DNA from 3 places in the Caulobacter sp. P4_E5 genome. Region 1 is predicted to be linked to each of the others. Evidence: predicted binding sites of a transcription regulator. Region 1 holds the regulator's gene; each other region holds the start of a gene.

Region 1 (6,451 bases):
GCCTGGAGGATTCAGTGATGTCGAACCCGTTCGCCGCCCGCCGCGCCGCCTTCCGCGCCCTGCACGCCGAAGGCTGTTTCGCCCTGCCCAACCCTTGGGACGCCGGCAGCGCCAAGCGATTGGAGAGGCTGGGGTTCAAGGCGCTGGCCTCGACCAGCGCGGGCATGGCCTGGGCGATGGGTAAGGACGATGGCCAGGTCACCCGCGACGAGGTGATCGCGCATCTGCGCTATCTGTGCGCTGTCACCGACCTGCCGGTGAACGCCGATTTCGAGAACGGCTTCGCCGAAACGACCGAAGGCGTCGCCGAGAGCGTGACCCTGGCCATCGAGGCCGGCGTCGCGGGGCTTTCGATCGAGGACTGGTCGGGGACGGGCCTCTACGACCTGTCGATCGCTGTGGAGCGCCTCAAGGCCGCCCGCGCGGCGATCGACGCGTCCGGCCAGGACGTAATGCTGGTGGGCCGCACCGAAGGCTATCTGCGAGGGATCCGCGACCTGGCGCCGACCCTGGAGCGCCTGAAGGCCTATGCCGCGGCGGGCGCGGACTGTCTCTATGCGCCGGCCGTCACCGATTTCGACGAGATCCGGGCCATCGTCCAAGCCGTCGCGCCCAAGCCGGTCAACGTGCTGTTCTGGGGACCGCAGATGTCGGTCGAGAGCCTGGGCGCGCTGGGCGTGCGCAGGGTCAGCACGGGCGGTTCGCTGGCCGCCGCCGCCTGGGCCGGATTCGACGCGGTCGCCAAGCGCCTAGCGGAGGAGGGGCGCCTGGCGCCGAAACCTTAGCTCCAACTGTCATCCCGGACGGTCCGAAGGACCGGTCCGGGACCACCAGAAACGCCGAGGTCGGAAAGCCAAGCACCCGTGGCGGTCCCGGCTTTCGCCGGGATGACAGCAGAATGAGCGAAAGACCTTAGTGGTAGCGGCGGATCAGGCCGACCAGCTTGCCCTGCACCTCGACCTGATCGGGGCCGAAGATGCGAGTCTCGTACTTGGGATTGGCCGCTTCCAGAGCGATCGAGCCGCCCTTCTTGCGCAGGCGCTTCAGGGTGGCTTCCTCGCCGACCAAGGCGACGACGATCTCGCCCGAGGTGGCGGTGTCGCCCTTCTTGATGATCACATAGTCGCCGTCGAGGATGCCGGCCTCGATCATCGAGTCCCCTTGCACCTCGAGAACATAGTGCTCGCCGCCGCCGAGCATCGACTCGGGCACTGGCAGGCGCTCGCGCTCGTGCTGGATGGCGTCGATCGGCGTGCCGGCGGCGATCTTGCCGAGGATCGGCAGCTCGCGAGTATCGTTGGCGGGGGCGGTCYCCGTTTGAGCCGGAGGCGGAGCGCCGCCGCCTTCGAACACTTGCGGGCGGAAGGCGCCGCGGCCCTTGGGCGGGGCAGTCGTCGTGGCCTGTTGCGGTAGCTTGACCACCTCCAGCGCGCGGGCGCGGTGGGCGAGGCGGCGAATGAAGCCCCGCTCTTCCAGCGCCGTGATCAGCCGGTGGATGCCCGACTTCGAGGCCAGGTCCAGGGCCTCCTTCATCTCGTCGAACGAGGGGGAGACGCCGGTCTCCTTGATCCGCTCGTGGATGAACATCAGCAGTTCGTGCTGCTTGCGGGTGAGCATGGCGACCTCGGCTGGAGCGCGGAACAAACCGCAAACCTCGCGAATGTTCTCTAGGCGTTCCGCATTAAAGTCAAGTCGAGGCCGTCGCGGCGCGGAAAATCCAGGAAAATCAAAGACTAGGTTGTGCCGCAGGGTAAATAGCGGCCAGAATCAAAAGCTTAACGAAAACTTTCACGCGCGCTTGCGGGCCACGATGATGTCCTGGTCCTGCAGCGGCTGGCGACGCCACACGCCAAGGGCCTGATTCAGCACGTCGAGGCCCAACGCGTCATACTGGACGAGGGTGGGCCCGAGGTCGTAGCCAATCACCGATTCCGGCAGCTCCGGCGTCGCGGTCCAGCAGCCATCGAGAGCGTGGACGAAGTCGAACGCGATCTGGCCATTGCCGGTGTTGGCGCGGGCCTCCTCGTCGATCAGGTACCAGGAGACGATGCTGACCCCGCCGGGCTTCAGCACCCGGGCGATTTCGCGGGCGAATTGCGCCTGGTCGGCGGCCAGCAGGTGGGTGAACACCGAGCCCAGCCAGACATAGTCGAAGCTGGCGTCCGGATAGGGAAAGACATAGGCGCTGGCGGGTTGCGAGCCTTCCGGATTGTACCGGTCGCTGTGCATGGCGGCATGGACGAATTCGAAGCGTGGGTCGCCGACGGCGATGTTGGCTTTGCACCAGTCGATGGCTTGGGCCATCACGTCGAAGCCGCTGTAGCGCCCGTTCTCATCGAGATAGTCGACGAGGGGCGCGGCGGCGCGACCGATACCGCAGCCGACGTCGAGGATGGCGTGGTGTGGCTGCAGGCCCGCCTCGATGAACAGCTGCTTGAACGCCTGGCCCACGCGAACGAAGTCGGCGTCGGCGGCGCCGACCAGGTGCCAGAGTTCCTGCGGCGCGGCGACGGCATTCGGATCGGCCGGCGGAGGCGCGATCGGGGCGGGTGTTCCGCTCAAGGCGCGACGCAGGCGGCCCAGGACGGGGCGCAGGGGCGCGGGCGTGGCGTTACGCAGCGCCGTCAGGAAAGAGCCGTCCCGCATCCGATTCCCTTTCGATCCGAAGCGGGCGGACCCTAGCGGTGCGCCAGGTTTCAGCCAACCTTTGGAGCGGGCAATTTGCGGAAGGTGCGGTCCAGGCGCAGGCCGTGGTCGTTCCACGAGAACAGCACTCGCTCGGCCCGCCCGACCAGGTTCTCCGCGGGAACGAAGCCCATGCCCAGTTCCGGCGGCAGGTCGGCGTCGCGCGCCACGTCCCACGGGCACGAGGCATAGCCCTTGGCCGCCCCGCCGGGGTTGAAGCGGCTGTCGGCCGAGTTGTCGCGATTGTCGCCCATCACGAAATAGCAGCCGGCCGGCACGGTATAGACGCCGGTGTTGGCCGCCGTGGTCTTGGCGCCGAAGCTATTGGTGGCGTAGGTCCGGCCGTTCGGCAGGGTCTCGCGCAGGTGGCGTACGGGGATCGGATAGGCGTCCGGCGCGCCGTCGGCGTCGATGCCGGTCAGGGTCTGGGTGGTGGCCGCGCCGTTGATATGCAGGACGCCATCGATCATCTGGACGCGGTCGCCCGGCAGGCCGATCACGCGCTTGATCACATCGGTGCGACCGTCGGACGGTTTCTTGAAGACGACGATGTCGCCGCGCTCGGGCGCCTTCTCCATCAGGCGACCATGGCCGACGGGCGGGCTGAGCGTGATCGAATGGCGGCTCCAGCCGTAGGGATATTTCGAGACCAGGATGTAGTCGCCGACCAGCAGGGTCGGCTGCATCGACTCCGACGGGATCGTGAACGGCTGGCAGAAGACCGTCCGTGGGACCAGGAACACCACGACCACGATGGCGACCGTCTTGGCGGTCTCGATCAGGCCTTCGGCCCAGCGCGGTTTCGTAGCCATGTATCCGTCTCCCCGTCTCGCCTCAGGGTAGGCCGGCAAGCTTGGCCAAATCGTGGCGCTTACCCGAGCAGGACCTTGGTGGCGGCCGTGACGTCGGCGTGGCGCATCAGGCTCTCGCCGACCAGCATGGCCTTGGCGCCGGTCGCCTCCATCCGCACTACGTCGTCGTGGGTAAAGACGCCGCTTTCGGTGACCAACAGCGCGTCCTTGGGCGCCAGGGCGGCCAGGCGTTCGGTCACCGCCAGGTCGACGACGAAGCTCTTGAGGTCGCGATTGTTGATTCCGACGAGATCAGCGCCCAAGTCGCCGGCGCGGGCCATCTCGGCCTCGTCGTGCACTTCCACCAGGGCATCCATGCCCAAGCGCTTGGCCTCGGACATCAGCTCGGCGGCCAAGTCGTCGTCGACCATGGCCAGGATGACCAGGATGGCGTCGGCGCCCAGGGCGCGGCTCTCGGCCACCTGCCAGGGATCGACCAGGAAGTCCTTGCGGATGCAGGGCAGGCTGACGGCCGCGCGGGCGTCGATCAGATAGGCGTCGGCGCCTTGGAAGCTCGGGCCGTCGGTCAGCACCGAAAGGCAGGCGGCGCCGCCGGCTTCGTAGTTCCGGGCCAGGGCCGGCGGATCGAAATCGGCGCGGATCAGACCCTTGGAGGGCGAGGCCTTCTTGATCTCGGCGATCAGCGAGAGCTTGCCGGGGGCGTGTCCATTGACCAGGGCCTGCTTGAAGCCGCGCGGCGACGAGGCGTTCCTGGCGGCAGATTCGAGGGCGGCCAGAGTGCGCCGACGCTTACGGTCGACGACCTCTTCAAGCTTGTAGGCGGCGATCTTGGCCAGAATGTCGGTCACGCGGCTACTTCCGAATTGGTGGCGGCCACGAGGCCGGCGAGGGCGGCCTTGGCGCGGCCTTTGTCGATGACGTCGGCGGCCAGTTCGATGCCCTCGACCAGGGTCTCGACCTTGTCGGCGACCAGGAAGGCGGCGGCGGCGTTCAGCAGCACGATGTCGCGATAGGGGCCAGTCTCACCGTCGAACAGGCGGGTGAGAGCCGCGGCGTTGAAAGCGGGGTCGCCGCCGGTGATGTCAGCTAGTGAGGCGCGGGGCAGGCCCACGGCCTCGGGCGTGATCTTGAATAGGCGCACGACGCCGTCGCGCCATTCGGCGACCTCGGTCTCGCCCGTCGTGGTCAGCTCGTCCATGCCCGAACCGTGCACCGACCAGGCGCGCTCGGCCCCCAGGGCGCCCAGCGCCTTGGCGATCGGCTCGACGAAGCGCGGCGCCGGGACCCCGACTATCTGCCGCTTGGCGCCGGCCGGATTGGTCAGCGGACCCAGCAGGTTGAAGATGGTGCGGAAGCCCAGCTGCTGGCGGATCGGCGAGACGTGCTTCATCGCCCCGTGATGGGCCTGGGCGAACAGGAAACAGATGCCGGCGTCGTCGAGGGCCCGGCGCTGCTGCTCGCGGGTGGCGTCGATATTGACGCCCAGGGCCGCGAGCACGTCGGCGGTGCCGGACTTCGAGGTGATGGCGCGGTTGCCGTGCTTGGCGACCTTCAGCCCCCCGCCAGCGGCCACGAAACCGACGGCGGTAGAGATGTTCAGGGTGTGCAGGCCGTCGCCGCCGGTGCCGCAGACGTCGATGACGTCGTACGGATGCTCCAGCGGCACGGCCGCGCGGCGCATGGCGCGGGCGCAAGCCGCGATTTCTCCAACAGTCTCGCCGCGCAGACGCATGGCGGTGACCGCGGCGGCCACCTGGGCCGGCGTCGGCTCGCCCCGAAGGCAGGCGGCGAAGAATACTTCGGCGTCGTCGTCGCCCAGGGTCTGGCCGTCGGCCAGCTTGGCCAGCAACGGCTTGAAAGCGTCGGACATGGCGCGGCCTAGACCCAGACCGCCGCGTCACGCTTGACGCCCGCCAGGTCGATGAAGTTGGCCAACATCTGGTGACCGCCCTCGGTGGCGATCGATTCCGGATGGAACTGGACGCCGTACACCGGGCGGGTCTTGTGCTGCACGCCCATGATCTCGCCGTCGTCCGTCCAGGCGGTGACCTCCAGCTCGGGCGGCAGGTCTTCGCGGCGGACCGCCAGGCTGTGATAGCGCGTGGCGGTGAACGGGTTGGGCAGGCCCTTGAAGATGCCCTTGTCGTCGTGGCGGACCTTGCTGACCTTGCCGTGCATGACCGACTTGGCGCGGATCACTTCGCCGCCATAGGCTTGGCCAATCGCCTGGTGGCCCAGGCAGACGCCCAGGATCGGCAGGTCGGCCGGCGCGCCGCGCAGCAGCGGCAGGCAGATGCCGGCCTGGTCCGGAGCCTTGGGCCCCGGCGACAACAGCACGGCGGCGGGACGCAGGCCCAGGGCCTCCTGCACCGTCAGGGCGTCGTTGCGGTAGACGACCGTCTCGGCCCCCAGCTCATTCAGATAGTGGACGAGGTTGTAGGTGAAGCTGTCGTAGTTATCGATGACGAGGATCATGACGCCGCCTTTCGAAGTGCGGTTCTAGCGCGGGGGAAGTCATTGTGTAGCGGCATTTTCACCTGCGGCCTTCAGTTACGGTTACAGCGGTCGCGGTCTCGAGCATCATATGGGTATGGACCCGAGTGATTCCGCCCTGGACCCTGTCGCCGTCGCCTATGTCCGCGCGCTGCTGCGGCCGAAGACGCGCATCCAGAAGATGGCGCCGGTGTTGGCCGCCGCGGCCTTCGCCGCGTTCTGCGCGCTCAGCTTCGCCACGGTGATGGTGCTGGCGCCACCGACGGTCACTCAGCACCTCCCCGACGACCGGCTCGGCGGTCCCTAGAACAGCCCTAAGGCTCAGCTGAACCGCCAGGCTTCCTCGGCCGCGCGCTTGAGAGCGCGGGATTTATGCAGGGTCTCGTCATACTCGGCGTCGGCGTCGCTGTCGGCGACGATGCCGCCGCCTGCCTGGACATACATCATGCCGTCCTTGACCA
Region 2 (6,451 bases), on a different contig from region 1:
CTTGCCTCCGAGGAGGTTTTTCATAGAGGCGTCGCCATCCGCGCCGCCTCCGCCGAAAGCATAAACCCAGCGGGCCTTCGTCAGCGTATCAACCGGCATCTTTGTGTTCACCCTGCGATAAGTGAAAAAGGCCGCGCCCCTCTGATGGGGGTCGTCTCGCCTTGGAACAGCGCTGCTTTGTCGTGATCCCGCAGTGCAATATCCGGGCGTTTCACTAGCACTTCGTCCAAGAACGCGTCCACAGGCGGTTCGCGTTCCGAGCGATAACAAGAGAATTCGGCAAATAATTCCAATGACAACGTTGTCCGCCCCGCAGGCTTGGCCAAGTTTCGACCAGGGGCGCGCGAAAGCCGCGACTTGAGCCGCGACCGGACGATCGGGACGACTTGTCTTCGCGGCGCGAAACGCTTCCTCTGACGAACATGGAGCCCGTTTTCGTCCGACTCGGCGCGTCCCGAAACGATGCGGACGCGATCGCCGACCTGCACACCCGCAGCCGCCAGGTCGCCTATCGCGGCCTCTACGGCGACGCCTACCTAGATGACGAATTATTCGACGCCTCGCGCACCGTCTGGCGCGAGCGGTTCGAGCGCTTTGATCCCGCAAGCGACCTGATTCTGGCGGCGATGGACGCCGCCGCGCCGGTTGGTCTTGCCTACGCCTCGTTCCGCCTCAAGCCCGAAGTCGACGCCCTGCTCGACAATCTGCACGTGGCGCCCGAGCGCAAGGGTGGCGGCCTGGGCTCAGCCCTGCTGGCGGGCGTCGCGCTATGGCTGGTCGAGAACCACGACGGCGCGCCGCTGAACCTGGAGGTCTACGCGCCGAACGCGGCGGCTCTGGGATTCTATCAGCGCAAGGGCGGCGTCGAGGTGGGGCGCTACATCGAACGGGTTCCCGGCGGGCGCGAGGTCGAGGTGGTGCGGTATCGGTGGGCGTGGCCGAAGACACTGCTCTAGGCGTGTCGTCCCGGGCGAAGCACAGCGAAGACCCGGGACCGCAACAAGCTCAGTGCTTCCGGCGATCCCGGCTCTGCGCGCTTCCCCSCCGGGGGTCAAGCCCAGGGGTTGGCCGGGACGACAATCCTAAACGAAAGCGGCGGGCGACCGTTTCCGGTGCGCCCGCCGCTCGCCCCCGTGGAGCGCCGCCGTCGGCTCTACGACCGCCAAAGGCTTTCCACTTTCCGTGGTCTCTAGAACGGGATCTCGTCGTCCAGGTCGGCCGAGAAGCTCTCGCGCGGACCGCTAGGCTGGCTGCGTTGAGCCCCGCCGCCGCCGAAGCTGGAACCGCCACCGCCGCCCGAATAGCCGCCGCCGTATTCGTCGCCGCCGCCGGCCGACGCGCCGGCGCTATCGCCGCGGCCGCCCAGCATGGTCAGTTCGCCGCGGAACTTCTGCAGCACGATCTCGGTCGAATACTTCTCGACGCCGGTGTTGTCGGTCCATTTGCGGGTCTGGATCGCGCCCTCGATATAGACCGTCGAGCCCTTGCGCAGATACTRCTCGGCCACCTTCACCAGGTTGTCGTTGAAGATGACCACGCGGTGCCATTCGGTCTTCTCCTTGCGCTCGCCGCTGGTGCGGTCGCGCCAGGATTCGGACGTGGCGATGCGGAGATTGGCGACTCGGTCGCCCGAACCCAGGCTGCGGATCTCGGGATCGGCCCCGAGATTGCCCACCAGAATGACCTTATTGACGCTTCCCGCCATCGCTTGACCTTGCTCTCGCCCGGCGACCCTCGCGCCGGAATCTGGAGCGAGACGTTAACGAAGGCGCCGAGCGGGCGCAAGTTTTGTTCTCAATACGTTCTTGTGGACGACGAAGACGGCTGTGGACGGAGCCTCCGTCCACCCCACTTTCCCGAGCTCTACTGGGCTGGAACCTGGCGAATGGCGCCCGGCACCGCGAGGCGGCCGTCGCCCGTGCGGACCAGTGACATGAAGCGCGCCCCGTCATAGGTCTGGCCCAGATAGATGCCTTCCTTCTCGATGAAGATGAAGGACCCCTGATAGGCGCCGACCATGCTGCGGTTGTTGGACTGCCCCATGCGGACGAAGCGGATGCGCATGCCTTCCAGCGTGGCCGCGCACTCTTCCATCTGCGGCACGTTGCGCGCCACCGGGTTGTAGCGCAGCGAGCCGTCCTTGTTGGTCACCACGTGGAAGCAGACGCCCGTCTCGAACGGCGGCTTGATCTGCTTCTCGCAAGCCGTGAGCGCGAGGCCCGAGGCGACGAGAGCGGCGGCGGCGAGGACGGTCTTCTTCATGGATTACACTTATAAACCTATCCGGCGTTCGGAACAGAGCAGTTGGGCCCCTGATCGAACGCGGTGTGGAAGCTGCGGTTGTCCGACGAAATCTCGACACGACCCGGCACCAGGCGCAGCGTCTCTTCGCCCCAACGGCCATAGGTCGCCCCGCCGGTCCGCTCGCAGCGGCCATTGAACAGCTGCTGGGCGCAGGCGTTCAGCGTGATCTCGCCCGGCAGGCGGCGCCACTCGTTGCCGGCGTAGCGCCAGCAGGCGCCGAGCGGAGCGTTGGCCGAGGCGCTGGCCGGCGTCGACGGCGCGCTCGGATTCGACGGCGTGGTCGCGGCGGGCGCGCTCACGGTGGGGGTCGGCGGCAAAGGCGTCAGGACCGTGCCGGCCTGGTCGGCCGCGGCCAGGGCCCCGGTTTCGTCGACACCCACGTCCAGCGCGCCGGTGGCGACGCCGTTCTTCTTGGCGCACTCGGCCAGGGTGATCTCGCCGACGAAGGTTCCGCCTACGAAGCAGCGCAGCGGCCGCGCGGGGTCGAGCTTGCTGTCGTCGTCGCGACCGGTCTCGACAATCAGCCCGGCGCGCGAAGCGGGCGGGGCCTCATCCGGCTTCTTGTCATGGCCCGTCATCAGCGCCACGGCGATGCCCAGGCCCGCCAGCAGGGCGAGCGCGCCGCCGCCAGCCAGGATGATCCGTCGATCTTTCAGAAAGTCCATGACCCCTGGCTACGACGCGTCGATGACGCTTTCAAGCACAACGGGGTGGAGAAAGCCGTTATCCGCCGCCCGTGAGACGGTTTAGCGCCGCCTGGTAGTTCGAAATCTGGGCCGTCAGATAGGCCGGCACCGTGCCGCCGGTCTTGCCGGCGGTCGAGCTGTCGCTCTTGATCCCCATCGCCGTGTCGGCGATCTCGCGATAGCCGGTGCGAACCGCGGACATGGCGCGCTGGATGACCATGCTGGCGTTCTTGCGCCCCGCGTCGGTGGTCAGGTCCAGTTCAGGCGGCAGGCTCAGGCCATAGACCGGGCCGCTGCCATCGGCCGAAACAGTTTTGCCGTCGTCGGTCTTGGTGGCGCGCACCACGCCGCCGGCCAGGCCCAGCGAGGTCAAGACGTCGGAGCCGCCCTTGCCCGCCACGATCTCGATCGTCGAGGTGTTCGAGGCCGGGCTGATCTTCAGCACCCGGCTGTTGCCGTTGCTGGCGACTTCGACCTTGGCGCGGGAGCCCGAGGCCCGCTTGATCTTGTCGGCCAGGGTCTCGAGGGTGTCATTGGCGTCGATCTTGATCGTGGTCAGCGTCCCGCGCTCGCGCGTGCGGATCTGGAAGGTGTCGCCAGCCCGCGCCGCGGTGGCCGAGACGATACGATCGGACTGGGTGAAATCCATCTTGCCGCTGGGCAGGCCAAAGGCGTCCAGGCTGGACGCGCCGGACGAGGAGACCGCCACCGACGTCGGGGTGGCGACGCCGTCCTTGCCGGTCAGGCGTTGACTCCAGTCGACATTGCCGGTGCCCACATTGACCTGGGCGACATAGCCGTCCTTGGTCCCGACCGTCGTCTGGCCGTCCAGGTTCGCGCCGGCCGAGCCGACCAGCCAAGCCGTGCCGTTCGAGACGTCGAAACCGGTGACCGTGTCGTCGCCGGTGCCGCCGTAATAGGTCAGGGTGTCGGCATTGTTGTCGCTGATGTCTAGCGACATGCGGCCGACGAAGGCGTCCATGCCGCCCGATGGCGCGGTCGTCGCGCCATTGATCGACATCAGGTTGTTGGCCGTATAGCCGCCGACATAGAGCTGACCGCCGTCGATCTTCAGGCCGATCATCTCGCCGCCCTTCAGCGAGCCGAGGTCGCGCGTCGCGCCGGCGGTGACGGTAGCGGTCTTGGTGTAGGTGACCGGCACGCTCTGATAAGCGCCGTACTGATCCAGCTTGTTGACGTTCTCGGTCACCACCGACGGCGTGACGTCGAAGCTGCGCAGCATCGCTTCGCCATTCTCCTTGGAGCCGACGATGACCTGCGAACCGTTGACGACGATGCCGGAGACGGAATCGTTCTCGGCGGTGCCGAACTTCTGGGTGAACAGCGCCTTGGGCTGACCGTTGACGTCCGTGGCGAAGGCCGAGAGATAGGCGTCCCAGCCGCCAGACGGGTCCGCGCCTGTCGCGCCCGGCAGGTCCGACTTGCTGCGCCCGCCGACATAGAGGACGCCGTCCGAGCCGAAGGCCAGGGCGGTGGCCTCGTCCTCTTGCAAGCCGCCGCGGCGGACCGTCCACTGCTCGTCGCCCTTGGCGTCGTAGCGGGTCACGAAGCTGTCGCTGACCGTCGAACTGTCGCCATTGTTGATCGGGCCGTTGACCGCGCCCGCCAAGCGGCCGCTGACCGAACCGGCCACGGCCACGCTGCCGTCGTCGGCGACGGCCAGGGACAGGCCGTTGGCCTGGTCTGTCGCGCCCAGGGTGCGGGCGTACAGCAAGTGGCCGGCGCTATCGTACTTCAGCAGCGCGACATCGCTTTCGCCCTTGATGGCCTGGCCGTTGATATCGGTCTTGCCCTCCACCGCCGTATCGACGTCGGCCAGCATGTAGATCGAGCCGTCCGCGCCGGTCACCGACTTGCGGACGCTGGAGATCGTGCCCTGCAGGGTCTCGCTGAAGACCTTGCCGCCCGGCGCGCCCGCCCCGGGTCCGGCGCCCGTCCCGGCGGCGCTGTACTTGGAGAGGGTGGTCTCGAAGACGCCGTCGTCGGTCGTCGTATCTTTGTCGGGATCCGGGTCGCCGGCCTTGGTGGTCACGTAGACGGCCGGCGCCGTGGTGGGCGCGCTGAAGGTCAGCTGCTCTACGGAGTCGCCGTTGACCTTGAGCGCGAAGTCGTCGCCGGTGGCCGGCAGCTTCACGGGCTTGCCATTGACCTGGACAGTGCGCTCCTCACCCGTCGTGCGCTGCACCGAGAAGCTGGTGTTGAACCCCGCCGTCTTCAGCTTGCCGTTCATGTAGCTGACGACGTTGGACATGGTCCGGGGCGTCGAGCCCATCTCGGACAGGTCCATGGTCACGTTGCTGGTGGCGCCGAAGCTCTTGATGGCGACGTCGAACGAGACCGCGCCCTGAAACTGGGGGACCTCATCATCGACCTGGCCGCTATAGAGCTTGTCGGTCGTGTAGCTGTAGGTGGCCTTGGGCACGCCCACGGTGCTCTTGTCGCTGGTCATGACAGTGCCGGTCGTCAGGCGCATCTGGTCCAGCGACAGGTTCTGGACGTAGTTGCTGATCTCGCCGAGGCCCTTGGCCATGGCGGTCTGCAGGTGCGAGATCTCGCCGTCGGTGACGTTCTTCTCGCCGGCCCGCGCGGCCAGGGCCGACAAGGTGTTCAGCGCCTGGTAGGTCGCGAACAGCTTCTTATAGTCGGGGCTGACGCCCTTGAGGGCGGAGGCGCTGGCGCCCTCATCGACGAACTTGCGGCCGCTCAGGGCGGAGCGGACCAGTTCGCTGGGCTCCGGCGCGGAACCGCTCAGCCACGGCGCGGTCGGCACCACGGCCTTCGATCTCGACGAGCTCGTGGGGGCGGTTCCAGACGCGCCAGCGCCCGTCACGCCCGCGCGGGCCTGATAGTAGCTGAGCAGAATGCTGGAATCGAAACTGATCACGGCTTGTCCTGAGCGGGACGCGAAATCCCCCGCTCGTACCTTTGCCCGAGGATCGCTGACGACTCGTTAACGTTTGGATTTAGGCCGCGATAAGGTTGGCGTCCGACAGGGCCTTGCGCGCCGCGGTGCGCAACGATTGCCACTCCGAGGCTAAGATCCCCAGCAGCACCACGTCACGTGGGCGACCGTCCTTCAGCACATGGCCGCGCAGATAGCCTTCGCGGCGGAAGCCGGCGGAAGATTGAGCTTTCAGCGCCGCGTCGTTGTCAGCCATCACCTCGGCGAACACCTTGTGCAGGCCCAGCTCGCCGAACGCGCGATCGAGGCCCAGCACCTGGGCGGCGCGACCGACACCCCTGCCCCGCGCCTCGGCCGAGCCCAGGAACCAGTTCCAGCTGGCGCGGCGGTGATGGCTGTTGAGCCCGGTCAGGGTCAGCAGACCCATGGGGACCTCGCTGCGGGTGATCATCCAGCCGCGCATATCGGGATCGGTTCGCAACGCCTGGAACCAGGCGGCGTGAGCCTCGCGGCTAGGCAGGTCGGCGTCCGACATCCA
Region 3 (6,451 bases), on a different contig from region 1:
CCAGCTCGCGGTCCAGCCACAGCTGGATCTTGGCGACCACCTCGCGGTTGGACTCGCCGAACTCGGTGTTCTGCTTCAGCAGATGCGCCGTGAACGGATGGGCGTGGCGCCAGAACATGCCGACCGGCACGGTCAGGCGGAACTCGATCCGCCGCGTCCACATCTCGACCTGGGCCTGCTCCAGCGCCGAGACCCCGAACAGCGGCGGGTCGGGGTGCAGCACCTCGAAATAGCGGCAGATGGCGACGGTCTCGCTGAGCATGGTTCCGTCGTCCAGCTCCAGCACCGGCACCTGTCCCAGGCTGTTGCGCGCCAGGTGCTCGGGCGACTTGTGGCCGCCTTGGCGCATGCCGATCGGGATCTCGGGGACCTCGACGCCCTTCTCGGCCAGGAAGATCCGCACCCGGCGCGGATTGGGCGCCGGCATGGCCTCGCCATAGAGCTTCATTCTTCCCTCCCGATGCACGACGACGCTCGCGGTCGCCTTTCAAACAGATGTTAGAGTTATGCCGGCCCTCACCGCAACCCCATGTGAAAAAGCAGCGTTGCGCCCTGTCGAAGCGGCGCGAACCTTGTTAGGCCTACCGCCCTGTTCGCCATCCGAATGAGCCTGTCATGTCCAAGTTCTCCGCCTCCGACGCGGCCTTCTCCGGTTTCCGCTTGGTGCGGGAGAACCTGAAGACTGTCGCCATCTGGGCGGGCGCCATGACGGTGCTGTCGATCCTGTCCAACGCCCTGGCGATCCAGTTCTTCGGCCCCAAGCTGGGCGCGTTCCTCAACTACATGTCCGACAACAGCACGCCGGATCCGGAGGAGCTGGTCCGCCGCGCGTCCGACCTGGCGCCGCTGATGCTGTGGTCGCTGCCCTACAGCCTGCTGCTGAACGGGGTGATCTTCGCGGCCCTGAACCGCCTGGTCCTGCGTCCCCACGACAGCCGTTTCGCCTATCTGCGCCTGGGCATGGACGAGGTGCGCCAGGCCGCCGTCTGGCTGCTGGTCAGCCTGGTGCTGATGGGCGTGCTGTTCTTCGGCTCGGCCCTGTCGGGCTTCTTGGGCGCGCTGGGCGGCCCGACCGGCGCCTTCCTGGCCCTGCTGTGCGGCCTCGGCTCGATCGGCGCGATGATCTATCTGGCCGTGCGTCTGTCGTTCGCCTCGGCCGTGACCTTCGACGGCGGCAAGATCACGCTGTTCCGCTCGCTGCCGGAGACCAAGGGCCTGTTCTGGCCGCTGGTCGGCGCCTATCTGCTGGCCGGGGTGATGAGCGTGATCGTCATCCTGCTGATCTGGATGATCGTCTACGCGGCCGGCCTGATCGCTTCGGGCGACTTCGCCGCCACTGGGCGGATGATGCGAGCCGACACCAGTTCCCTGCAGGCCTATTTCACCCCCGCCGGCATCGTCCAGGCCCTGTTCTCGGGCGTGTTCTCGGTGCTGACGACCCTGATCGTGTTCGGCCCCGCGCCGTCGATCTACCGCGAGCTCAAGGAGGGCGGCGCCGGCGGGGCGACGACCGAGGGCGGCTGGTAGGCGCTACGATCCTCGCCAAAGAAAGACGCCCCGGAGATCACTCTCCGGGGCGTTTCTGTTTCCAGCTGGGCGCCTAGGCTCGCTTGGCCTTCTTCAGCTCGGCCACTCGGGCCTTGCGGCGCTCCTCGTGGCGGTCGAGGACGTCCTTGAGGTAGCGGCCGGTCCAGCTGGCCTCGACCCCGGCCACGTCCTGGGGCGAGCCCACGGCGACGATCTCGCCGCCGCCGTCGCCGCCCTCGGGGCCGAAGTCGATCAGCCAGTCGGCGGTCTTCACCACGTCCAGATTATGCTCGATGACGACCACGGTGTTGCCCTGGTCGGCCAGCTCGTGCAGCACCTCGAGCAGCTTCTTGGTGTCCTCGAAGTGCAGGCCGGTGGTCGGCTCGTCGAGGATGTACAGCGTCCGGCCGGTGGCGCGGCGCGACAGCTCCTTGGACAGCTTCACCCGCTGGGCCTCGCCGCCCGACAGGGTCGTGGCCTGCTGGCCGACCTTGATGTAGCTGAGACCCACCCGCTTCAGCGTCTCCATCTTGTCGCGGATCGGCGGCACGGCCTTGAAGAAGTCGGCGGCCTCCTCGACGGTCATGTCCAGGACGTCGGCGATCGTCTTGCCCTTGAACACCACGTCCAGGGTCTCGCGGTTGTAGCGCTTGCCCTTGCAGATATCGCAGGTGACGTAGACGTCCGGCAGGAAGTGCATCTCGATCTTGATGACGCCGTCGCCCTGGCAGGCCTCGCAGCGGCCGCCCTTGACGTTGAAGCTGAAGCGACCCGGGCCATAGCCACGGGCCTTGCTCTCGGGCAGGCCCGCGAACCAGTCGCGGATCGGGCCGAACGCCCCGGTATAGGTGGCCGGGTTCGAGCGCGGGGTGCGGCCGATCGGGCTCTGGTCGATGTCGATGACCTTGTCGAACTGCTCCAGGCCCTCGATCCGCTCGTGCGGCGCGGGGGCGTCGCTGGCGTTGTTCAGGCGGCGCGCGGCGGCCTTGTACAGGGTCTCGATCGTGAAGGTCGACTTGCCGCCGCCCGACACGCCGGTGATGCAGGTGAAGGTCCCGACCGGGATCTCGGCCGTGACGCCCTTCAGGTTGTTGCCGGTGGCGCCGACGACGCGCAGCATCTTCTTCTTGCTGATCGGCCGGCGCTGTTCGGGCACCTCGATCTCGCGCACGCCGGTCAGATACTGGCCCGTGACGCTGTTGGGGTTGGCCATGATCTCGGCCGGCTTGCCCTGGGCGACGATCTCGCCGCCGTGGACGCCCGCGGCCGGACCCATGTCGATTACATAGTCGGCGGTGAGGATGGCTTCCTCGTCGTGCTCGACCACCAGCACCGAATTGCCCAGGTCGCGCAGACCCTGCAGCGAGGTCAGCAGGCGGGTGTTGTCGCGCTGGTGCAGGCCGATCGACGGCTCGTCCAGCACGTAGAGCACGCCCGTGAGGCCAGAGCCGATCTGGCTGGCCAGGCGGATGCGCTGGCTCTCGCCGCCGGACAGGGTGCCCGAGCCACGCGACAGGTTCAGGTAGTCGAGACCGACGTCGACCAGGAACCGCAGGCGGTCGTTGATTTCCTTCAGGATCCGCCGGGCGATCTCCATCTGCTTGTCGGTCAGCTGGCCTTCCAGGCCGGCGAACCAATCGCGGGCCGGACGGATGGCCAGCATCGAGACCTCGGCGATGTCCATGCCGGCGATCTTCACGGCCAGGGCTTCCGGCTTCAGGCGCTTGCCGTGGCAGGTCTCGCACGGCGTGTCGGACTGGTAGCGGCCCAGCTCCTCGCGCACCCAGCTGCTGTCGGTCTCGCGCCAGCGGCGCTCCAGGTTCGGCAGCACGCCCTCGAAGGGCTTCTCGACCTCGTACTTGCGGGCGTTGTCGTCGTAGACGAACTTGATCTTCTGGCCCTTGGAGCCGTTCAGCACCACGTCGCGAGCGTCCGGCGACAGCTTGTGCCAGGGCTCGTCCATCGAGAAGCCGTAGTGGCGCGCCAGGGCCTGCAGGGTCTGGGTGTAGAGCGGCGAGGGGCCGCGCGACCACGGCGCGACCGCGCCCTTGTGCAGGCTCTTGTCCTTGTCGGGGATCACCATGTCGGCGTCGAAGGCCAGCTTGGCGCCCAGGCCGTCACAGACCGGGCAGGCGCCGGCCGGATTGTTGAACGAGAACAGCCGCGGCTCGATCTCGGCGATCGTGAAGCCGCTGACCGGGCAGGCGAACCGTTCCGAGAACAGGATGCGCCTGGGCTCGGTCTGGCCTTCCTCGACATTGGCGAATTCGGCGACGGCCAGACCATCGGCCAGGCGCAGGGCCTGCTCGATGGAGTCGGCCAGGCGCTGTTCCATGTCGGGCTTGGTCACCACGCGGTCCACGACCACGTCGATGTCGTGCTTGAACTTCTTGTCGAGGACCGGGGCGTCCTCGATCGGATAGTACTCGCCGTCGATCTTCAGCCGCTGGAAGCCGGCCTTCTGCCACTCGGCGATCTCTTTTCGGTACTCGCCCTTACGGTCGCGAACGACGGGAGCCAGCAGATAGAGGCGCGTGCCCTCGGGCAGGGCGGTGATCTTGTCGACCATCTGGCTGATGGTCTGGCTCTCGATCGGCAGGCCGGTGGCCGGCGAGTAGGGAACCCCGACCCGCGCCCACAGCAGGCGCATGTAGTCGTGGATCTCGGTCACCGTGCCGACCGTGGAGCGCGGGTTGCGCGACGTGGTCTTCTGCTCGATCGAGATGGCCGGCGACAGGCCCTCGATCAGGTCGACGTCGGGCTTGCTCATCAGTTCCAGGAACTGACGGGCATAGGCCGAAAGGCTTTCCACGTAGCGACGCTGGCCCTCGGCATAGATCGTGTCGAAGGCCAGGGACGACTTGCCCGAGCCCGACAGGCCGGTCAGCACGACCAGCTCGCCGCGCGGGATGTCGACGCTGACGTTCTTCAGATTGTGCTCGCGGGCGCCGCGAACGCGGATGAAGTTCAGTTGTTCAGCCATGTTTTCCGGAACGTTGGACCGCGCGATTGGTCGCGGCGCAGCGGCTATATGTAGGGCTCAACCCGCGAATTAACACAAGAACAAGATGCGAACAAATGTCGCGCGCGTGGGGCGTCGTTTCTGCTGACAGCCAGTGTCAGCAGTGGGGGCGGCGGCCGGCCGCGTCCAGGGCGCCGCTTGGCCATGTTCGCGCCTCGAAAGCGGCGCTATCGAAACGCGTCCTGCCTGCCGAGCTTAACTAGAAGTGGCGGGCGCATGGGGCGGGGCGGGCGGACCAGGCGAGCGATCGCCGCGGCGGGCGGCGTGCTGATCAACGGCCTGATCCTGGCCGCCCTGGTTCTGGTCGAGCAGGCGCCGCCGGTGATGGAGGACCAGCCGGTCATTGTTCTCGAGCTGGAGCGGCCGCAACGGCGGGCAGTGTCGCGATCCCCATCGGCGGTCTCGCGCGCCGCGTCGACCTCGCCGAGATCGAGCCGCGAAGCGCCGGCGTCGTCGGTTGTCGAAAACGGAGAACCCGCCAAACCGGCGCCGGCGGCGCCCGAGGTCGATCCAGCCTGGCGCATTGACCGCCAGACCCTCGATCGCTGGCGGTTGAGCGAGGGCGTCCCGGCCGCGAACTGGGGCCGCTATTCTCGCGCCTGCATAGGCCTGAGCAGCGAGCACATGACGCCCGACGAGAAGGCGCGGTGCTACGGGAGCTGGAACGACAGGAAGGACAAGCGCCCGTCGCCCAACTTCATCGGTCCGATCGATGAGACCAAATGGGAGACGCCCGAACCGAAGCTCCCGTCGATCTACGACAAGGACGCCCGCCGCCAAGAGCGGTGCCGCGACTATCGGCGCGGGCGGACGCCGGGCTTCAGCGAGCGCAACCTCGCCTCCACCGGCAGTCCGCCGCCCAGCCTGCGCGAGAAGGGTTGCTTCTAGTCCAGCCGCGCCGCCGCCAGGATCGGGCCGCCGTCCGGCGCCTGAACCAGCACCGCCGTGCGATAGGCGGGATCGGGCGAAGCCGGCGAGGCGAAGCTCACGGCCGCGCCGCTCCAGCCGCCCAGGCGGGTCAGCTGCCGGACGATGTCGCGGTGGGGCAGGGTCTTGCCGCCGTTCTCGCCGCGTCGGATCGACACCTGCTGGACACGGGGATCGTAGCGCACCAGCCAGACGTCGGCGGCCCGTCGCGGAGCGCGGCCGGCGGCGATCTGCACGCGACCGGCGGCGCCGACGATGCGGGTGTCGCTGGCCGGGCGGGCGCGGCGCAGGGCGGCTTCGACGTCGCGGGGGTCCATGCCGACGAGGCTGTCGCGGCCCTCGACCACCATCTCCGGCGTGCCCAGCTGGGCGCCCAGCGCCCGCGCATAGGCCCGCTGGCGGTCGGTATAGGCCTTGGTGGCGAAGGTGTCCTTCCAGCCCAGCTGGTCCCAGTAGGTGACGCCGAAGCTGAGCGCCAGCACGTCGGGGCGGCCGGCGATGGCGTTGAGGTTGGCGTTGGCCGGCGGGCAGGACGAGCAGCCCTGGCTCTGGAACAGCTCGACCACGACCGGACGGTCGGCGGCGACGGCCGGCGCGGCGATGGACAGCAGAGCGAAGGCGGCGAGCACGGGCTTCACGGGAAACCTCCCGAATAAGTTACTGGAGGTGAATACGAAGCGTCGAAGGCCAAGGTTACAGCGGCGGTCGACGAAAATGCGACGAACCCGGCCATCGCCAGGGACCTTGGCCGTTGAGACTCGCTAAACCCTGTTTGGAAGCGGGTTCTTCAGTCCACGCATGATCTAACCGCCAAGATCGGGCGGGGGCTCGAACCTCTAGAAGGAGCGAGCCATGGCCAAGAAGGCCGCCAATGCCAAGCAGGGCGCCAAGCTGGACGCGTTCGACGCGCTGAAGGTGCGGCAGCGCTCGATCATCATCGACATGATGGTGTTCTGCGGCGGGATCGGCTCGCTG

The links. Region 1 encodes LexA, which represses DNA repair genes until DNA is damaged. Its sites were predicted from a motif close to ATGTTCNCNANNTGTTCT; they were not measured.
Region 2: ssb (single-stranded DNA-binding protein) is a predicted target of LexA. The motif match lies at 1,789-1,806, and genes of this name have one in related genera.
Region 3: uvrA (excinuclease ABC subunit UvrA) is a predicted target of LexA. The motif match lies at 4,588-4,605, and genes of this name have one in related genera.

Annotation. Positions count from the first base shown of each region.
Region 1 is NZ_JBFUJD010000112.1:3,426-9,876, reverse strand. It holds gene AC1DSO_RS23020 (isocitrate lyase/PEP mutase family protein) at 18-785, shown strand; gene lexA (transcriptional repressor LexA) at 913-1,617, opposite strand; gene AC1DSO_RS23010 (class I SAM-dependent methyltransferase) at 1,789-2,646, opposite strand; gene lepB (signal peptidase I) at 2,697-3,497, opposite strand; gene trpC (indole-3-glycerol phosphate synthase TrpC) at 3,557-4,345, opposite strand; gene trpD (anthranilate phosphoribosyltransferase) at 4,342-5,367, opposite strand; gene AC1DSO_RS22990 (anthranilate synthase component II) at 5,376-5,972, opposite strand; gene AC1DSO_RS22985 (hypothetical protein) at 6,088-6,297, shown strand; gene trpE (anthranilate synthase component I) at 6,312-6,451, opposite strand, start outside.
Region 2 is NZ_JBFUJD010000005.1:40,285-46,735, forward strand. It holds gene ppdK (pyruvate, phosphate dikinase) at 1-99, opposite strand, end outside; gene AC1DSO_RS02625 (GNAT family N-acetyltransferase) at 423-956, shown strand; gene ssb (single-stranded DNA-binding protein) at 1,190-1,705, opposite strand; gene AC1DSO_RS02635 (hypothetical protein) at 1,864-2,262, opposite strand; gene AC1DSO_RS02640 (hypothetical protein) at 2,280-2,969, opposite strand; gene AC1DSO_RS02645 (hypothetical protein) at 3,028-5,895, opposite strand; gene pseH (UDP-4-amino-4,6-dideoxy-N-acetyl-beta-L-altrosamine N-acetyltransferase) at 5,975-6,451, opposite strand, start outside.
Region 3 is NZ_JBFUJD010000039.1:12,731-19,181, reverse strand. It holds gene AC1DSO_RS13495 (glutathione S-transferase family protein) at 1-448, opposite strand, end outside; gene AC1DSO_RS13490 (hypothetical protein) at 616-1,527, shown strand; gene uvrA (excinuclease ABC subunit UvrA) at 1,601-4,510, opposite strand; gene AC1DSO_RS13480 (hypothetical protein) at 4,688-5,437, shown strand; gene AC1DSO_RS13475 (DUF1223 domain-containing protein) at 5,434-6,114, opposite strand; gene AC1DSO_RS13470 (hypothetical protein) at 6,329-6,451, shown strand, end outside.